DNA from 3 places in the Paraclostridium sp. genome. Region 3 is predicted to be linked to each of the others. Evidence: predicted binding sites of a transcription regulator. Region 3 holds the regulator's gene; each other region holds the start of a gene.

Evidence for each region. Region 3 encodes HrcA, which represses chaperone genes, less so after heat shock. Its sites were predicted from a motif close to TTAGCACTCNNNNNNNNNGAGTGCTAA; they were not measured.
Region 1: htpG (molecular chaperone HtpG) is a predicted target of HrcA. The motif match lies at 1,294-1,320, and genes of this name have one in related genera.
Region 2: ACRCYC_RS02450 (co-chaperone GroES) is a predicted target of HrcA. The motif match lies at 1,245-1,271, and genes of this name have one in related genera.

The regions. Positions count from the first base shown of each region.
Region 1 covers NZ_JBOFKN010000161.1:14,155-16,440, reverse strand. Annotated here, with positions in the region: gene htpG (molecular chaperone HtpG) at 1-1,215, opposite strand, end outside; gene ACRCYC_RS12245 (methyl-accepting chemotaxis protein) at 1,391-2,286, opposite strand, start outside.
Region 2 covers NZ_JBOFKN010000033.1:37,679-39,964, reverse strand. Annotated here, with positions in the region: gene cls (cardiolipin synthase) at 1-1,129, shown strand, start outside; gene ACRCYC_RS02450 (co-chaperone GroES) at 1,322-1,606, shown strand; gene groL (chaperonin GroEL) at 1,631-2,286, shown strand, end outside.
Region 3 covers NZ_JBOFKN010000023.1:12,907-15,192, reverse strand. Annotated here, with positions in the region: gene grpE (nucleotide exchange factor GrpE) at 1-294, opposite strand, end outside; gene hrcA (heat-inducible transcriptional repressor HrcA) at 310-1,332, opposite strand; gene hemW (radical SAM family heme chaperone HemW) at 1,434-2,286, opposite strand, start outside.

The sequences.
Region 1 (2,286 bases), on a different contig from region 3:
AGTTAAATACTCATTATTTATTGTTTTAAATAAAATTATATCCTTTATCTTGTCATAGAAACTTTCGTCTTTTAAACATCCAAATTTAATAAATACTTGTATGTCATCCCAGAATTTTTCATAATTTTCTTTTTCATTTTTATATAAAGCTTTTAACTTATCAGCAACTTTCTTAACTATGTGCTTAGAAATTTTACTTACATCTTTATCATTTTGTAAGAAACTTCTTGAAACATTTAGTGGTAAATCAGGGCAGTCTATTACACCTTTAAGTAATAATAAAAACTCAGGTATAACTTCTTTTATATTATCTGCCACAAAAACTTGGTTATTATATAATTTAACCTTACCTTCTATTAACTCAAACTCATTTTTTAATTTAGGGAAGTATAATATTCCTTTTAAATTAAATGGATAATCCACATTTAAATGTATCCAAAATAGTGGTTCATCAAATGTTTTAAACACTTTTTTGTAAAACTCTTTATACTCTTCATCAGTACAATCCTTTGGTGATTTTAACCAAAGTGGATAAGTATCATTTAAAGGTTTTTTGTCTTCTTCAGTTTCTTCTTTTCCATCTACATTTAAATATATATTCACTGGTAAGAATGAACAATATTTATCTATTATATTTCTTACAGTATACTCTTCTAAGAACTCTTTACTATCATCATCTAAAAATAAAGTTATTGTTGTTCCTCTTACTTTTTTTGTATCACTTAAACCTATTTCGTACTCGGTTTGTCCTTCACTTATCCATCTTACAGCTTCAGCATTTTCCTTATATGATAAAGTATCTATTTGAACCTTTGTAGATACCATAAATGCTGAATAAAAACCAAGTCCAAAATGACCTATTATATCACTTTCTTCACTCATTTTATCTTTATACTTATTTACAAAATCTTCAGCTCCAGAAAAAGCTACTTGATTAATATATTTTTGAACCTCTTCCTCAGTCATACCTATCCCGTTATCTTCAAAGATAAGTGATGAATTTTCTTTATCTATAGTTACATTAATTTTATAGTCTTGTTCTTTATTGTCAGTCACTTCACCTAGAGAAATTAACTTTTTATATTTGTTTATAGCGTCACACCCATTACTTATAAGCTCTCTTACAAATATATCTTTATCTGAGTATAACCATTTCTTTATTATTGGAAATATATTTTCCGTATGTATTGATATGTTACCTTTTTTATTTTCCATTTTATCTCCTCCTAAACTTATCTATTAAAATAATTCGGGATAAAATCTTTCCCCATACCTATTATTTTAGCACGTTTGTTAGCACTGTCAAGTTTAGAGTGCTAATTTTTTTATTTTTTTATTAATCAACTAAAAAAGACAGGTATAAGAACCTGTCTTTTTTTATATTTTATTATTAAAATTCATTCATATTAAAATAGTTTGTTTCATCTTCATTAAAGTTTATAGATTTTTTAAACCCGTTATTACTTTTTAAATTAAAGTTTCCAATCAATGATTTTAACATCTGTGCTTGTCCACTTAATTCTTCACTACTAGCCGCACTTTCCTCTGAAGTTGCAGAGTTAGTTTGAACTACCTCTGAAATTTGTTCTACTCCTAAAGAAACTTGATTGATAGCACTTGCTTGTTCTTCAGATGCTTTAGCTATATCATTAACTACTACAGTAGTTCTATTAGTTGTATTAATTATCTTTTGAAGAGACTGTGCTGTACTATCTACAATACCAGTTCCCTTTTCAACAGCTCCTATTGAGTTTTCAATAAGTGTAGCTGTATTTTTAGCAGCCTCTGCCGATTTAGCAGCAAGGTTTCTTACCTCATCTGCGACAACTGCAAATCCCTTACCTGCTTCACCTGCACGAGCAGCTTCAACAGCAGCATTTAAAGCTAATATGTTAGTTTGGAATGCTATATCATCTATTGTTTTTATAATTCTTCCTATTTCACTAGAAGTAAATGAAATTTCTTCCATAGCAGTAACCATTTGTTTCATCTGTTCATTACCTTCTTTAACTTGAGTAGCTGAGTTTGCTGTTAAAGAATTTGCTGTTCTAGCATTTTCTGCAGTATCTTTTATTTTATTAGATATATCTATAATAGTTGCAGATAACTCTTGTATTGCACTTGCTTGTTCAGTTGCACCTTGCGATAACATTTGTGATCCACCTGCAACTTGATCTGATGCTGCTCCAACTTCTTCAGCAGCTACATTTATTTGAGCCATTGTTTCACTTAAATCGTTAGTTATACTCATAACTGATGTCTCTATTGCTTTGAATACTCCTACAT
Region 2 (2,286 bases), on a different contig from region 3:
TTTAAATACTGGAAAATTTCCATTTACAACTAATAATAATGTTGAAATATTTATAGATGGGAATGAAAAATTTAAAAAATTGATACAGGATATAGAAAAAGCTAAAGAACACATTCACTTAGAATATTTCATAATAAAAGATAGCGAAATAGGAATTAAATTAAAAAATTTATTAATAAAAAAAGCAAATGAAGGCGTAAGCGTAAAAATTTTATATGATGATGTTGGTTGTTGGAGATTTTGGTTCCATAGACAATTTTTTAAAGATATGAAAAGTGAAGGAATAGAGATAGTTCCTTTTTTACCAGCTAAGTTTCCTATAATAGGAGGTAAGCTAAACTATAGAAATCATCGTAAAATAGCTATAATTGATGGTTACATAGGATATACAGGTGGAATAAATATAGGTGATGAATATATGGGTAAAAATAAAAAGTTTGGATATTGGAGAGATACTCATATAAGAATAGAAGGAAGTTCTGTATATATGTTGCAAATGGTATTTTTAATAGATTGGTACTATACAACTAAAAATATGGCATTTGATGAAAGATATTTTCCTAAATTAGATAATAAGGGTAATTCTATGATTCAAGTTGTTGCAACTGGGCCGGATAGTGATTGGGAAGCTATACATTATGCTTACTTTTCGGCTATATGTAATGCCAAAGAAAGGGTATATATAGAAACCCCATATTTTATACCAGATGAAAGTTTATTAAGAGCATTAAAAAGTGCTGCACTTAGCGGAGTTGATGTAAGAATTATATTCCCAAGTATCGCAGATCATAAGATAGTTCATCATGCTTCTTATTCATATTTTGATGATATTTTAAGATCGGGAGGAAAAGTTTATTTATATAAAAAAGGATTTATACATTCTAAAGTCGTAATTATAGATGATAAGATTTCATCTACAGGATCTGCGAATATGGATTTAAGAAGTTTTATGTTAAACTTTGAAATAAATGCATTTATGTATGATGAAGAAATAATAAGTAAAATAACTGATGATTTTTATGAAGATTTAAAAAACAGTGAAGAAATAAATCTTGAAGATTTTGGGAAAAGACCATTTATTAAAAAATGGGCAGAATCTGTAGCGAGATTATTTTCTCCAATTTTATAAACGAATTTGATATGTGAGGTTATGTCGAGCAAAGTAAAAATTTCTCGCATAAAAAATCAATCAAATCAAATTAAAAGTATTGAAAAATAAAAAAAATTGAGATATTATAAAACTGTTAGCACTCTACAATATAGAGTGATAAAAAAGTTAATAAAAATTTTACATATATAAATTTCATTAGGAGGGATAATTATGAAAATAAGACCATTGGCTGACAGAGTAGTTATAAAGAAAGTTGAAGCAGAAGAAAAAACTGCAAGTGGTATAGTTTTACCTGGCGCAGCTAAAGAACAACCTCAAATGGCTGAGGTAGTTGAAGTAGGGCCTGGTGGAATAGTAGATGGTAAAGAAATTAAGATGGAGTTAAAAATAGGAGATAAAGTGATCTTTTCTAAATATGCAGGATCAGAAATTAAATTAGAAGGTCAAGAATATACAATACTAAAACAAAGTGAAATATTAGCAGTAGTTGAATAATTATTTAAGGGAGGATATTGAGAAATGGCTAAAGAAATAAAATTCGCGCAAGATTCAAGATCAGCATTAGAAGCTGGTGTAAATAAATTAGCAGATACAGTAAAGGTAACTTTAGGACCTAAAGGAAGAAATGTTATATTAGATAAAAAATTTGGATCTCCACTTATAACTAATGATGGAGTTACTATAGCAAAAGAAATAGAGTTAGAAGATAGATTTGAGAATATGGGAGCTCAATTAGTTAAAGAGGTTGCTACTAAAACTAATGATGTGGCTGGAGATGGAACTACAACTGCTACTGTACTTGCTCAAGCTATAATAAGAGAAGGTTTAAAAAATGTAACAGCGGGATCAAACCCAGTATTACTAAGAAAAGGAATACAAAAAGCTGTTGAAGTATCAGTTGAGGAATTAAAGAAACAATCAAGAACTATAGAAACTAAAGAATCTATATCTCAAGTTGCTTCTATATCTGCTGGAGATGAAGAAGTAGGTAATTTAATAGCTGAAGCTATGGAGATAGTAGGTAAAGATGGAGTTATAACTGTTGAAGAATCTAAAACTATGCATACTGAATTAGATGCTGTTGAAGGTATGCAGTTTGATAGAGGATTTGTATCAGCTTATATGGTAACTGATGTTGATAAAATGGAAGCTGTTTTAAATGATCCTTATATATT
Region 3 (2,286 bases):
AGCTCTTTCCATATTATCCATAACTGGTATTAACTCATTTAATATTTTTTCATTAGCAAATATGCCCATAGTTTCTTTCTCTTGTTGAGTTCTTCTTCTATAGTTTGCATATTCTGCTTGAAGTCTTTGAAGAGTATCTGTAAGTTCTTCTATTTTTTCTTCTTTGTTGTCAGATTCTAAGCTTTCTTTAGCTTCAGTTGCTTCCTCTATAGCCTCTTCAATAGTTTCTTCAACTTCCTCTGATGTATTATCGTTTATTTCTTCTTGTAATTCTTCTTGCTTATTATTTTCCAAAACTTACACCCCTAACTATTTTTTGTTTAGTAGTAGTCCCATATAGTTAAGTATTGAATATACTTTTGCATAATCCATTCTAGTTGGACCAATTAAACTAATTTTTCCTACTACATCTTTATCTATATTGTAAGTTGCAGTTATAATACTACAATCTTGAGCTACCTCGCAGTCATTGTCACTACCTATAATTATATTTAGGTTTTCTTTTTGAATTCCTTTTGATTTTAGCATATTAGATATATTCTCTTTTTCCTCTAACATAGTTAAAAATGTTTTTGCTCTAACTACATCGCTAAACTCAGGAAAATTAAAAATATTAGTTGCTCCACTTAATGACATTGATGTATTGTTTTCTTCAATGCCAAGATTTAATGAATCTATAAGCTTATCTATTATCAAAGAGTTTTCTGTAATTTCATATTTTATGTAATTTAAAAACTCTTCATCAATCTCAGATATATTTTTACCCGAGAGCTTTCTAGTAAGTTTATCAGAAATCAAATTAAGCTTAGCTTGATCAATTTGTATGTTAGTTGAAAGAGTAGTATTTTTAATATCACCTTTTTCAGTAACTATAACTAAAACTATACTTTTTTCATCTAATCCAACTAATTGAATATGTTTTATATTTTGTAAGTTTGATACATTTTTAGTAACAGCTATTGTTGTATAATTTGTTAACTTTGATATTAACTTAGATGTTTCATGTATCAAATCATTCATATAATTCATGTTATGATTTATTGATTCTTCAATTAAGTTCTTTTCAATATTATCTAACTCATATTCTTTCATAAGCGAATCAACATAAAGTTTATATCCTTTTTCTGAAGGAATTCTTCCTGAGGAGGTATGAGGTTGTATTAAATATCCTAATTCTTCTAAGTCAGCCATTTCATTTCTTATAGTAGCTGCACTTACGCCCAACTCATACTTTTTAGAAAGAGTTCTAGATCCTACAGCTTCTGCAGTATCTATATAGTCTTTGACTATAGCTTTGAGGATATCTAATTTTCTTTCATTTAACTCCGTCATAATCAAAACCCTCCTCTTTTGTTAGCACTCATTATGTTGGAGTGCTAAAAGATTATATATATTTTATATCACTTTAAATTTTCTTTGTCAACACTTTTTAATTAATTTATAAACTCTATAAAAACACTATTTGATATTTCTCTTCCCTTTTGAGTTAAAGAAACGTTGGAATCTTCCATCTTTATAAGCTTATTAGCTATTAATTTTTCTAAAGCATTTTTATATAGATCTTTAAAATCAATTTTAAACCTTTTTTCAAATATATCTAAACTTATTCCTTCATTCATTCTAAGCCCCATAAAAATAAATTCTTCTATCTTATCTTTATCACTTAATTTATTTTCTTCATTTATAGGCTTTAAATTTTGGTTTAGTTTGTTATTATACTCGTTTAAATCTTCTACATTCGAATATCTTGTATCTTCTATATACCCAGATGCTCCAGGCCCTAACCCTAGATAGTTATCACACTTCCAATAGATAATATTGTGTTTACATTCTTTTTCATATTTTGAATAATTAGATATTTCGTACTGATTATAGCCATTATCTTTTAATGTATTTATTGTGTAATTATACATTTCTATATCTGTATCTTCATCAAGAAGATTAAACTCATTATTTTCATACATATCATAAAGCTTGGTACCCTCTTCTAATATAAGAGAATATGCCGATATATGTGACGGATTTAATTTTATAATCTTATCTAAAGTATCTTTCCATTCTTCTTCTTTTTGGTTTGGAAGAGCATACATTAAGTCTATATTTATATTTTCAAAACCTATGTCTATAGCATCATAGTAGTTTTTCTCAAACTCTTCATATGTATGTATTCTTCCTATAGATTTAAGATGATAATTTTGTGTAGCTTGAAGACCAATACTCAATCTGTTTATGCCTATTTTTTTCATAGCTTCTAGCTTTTCTTTATTTATTGTTCCCGGATTGCAT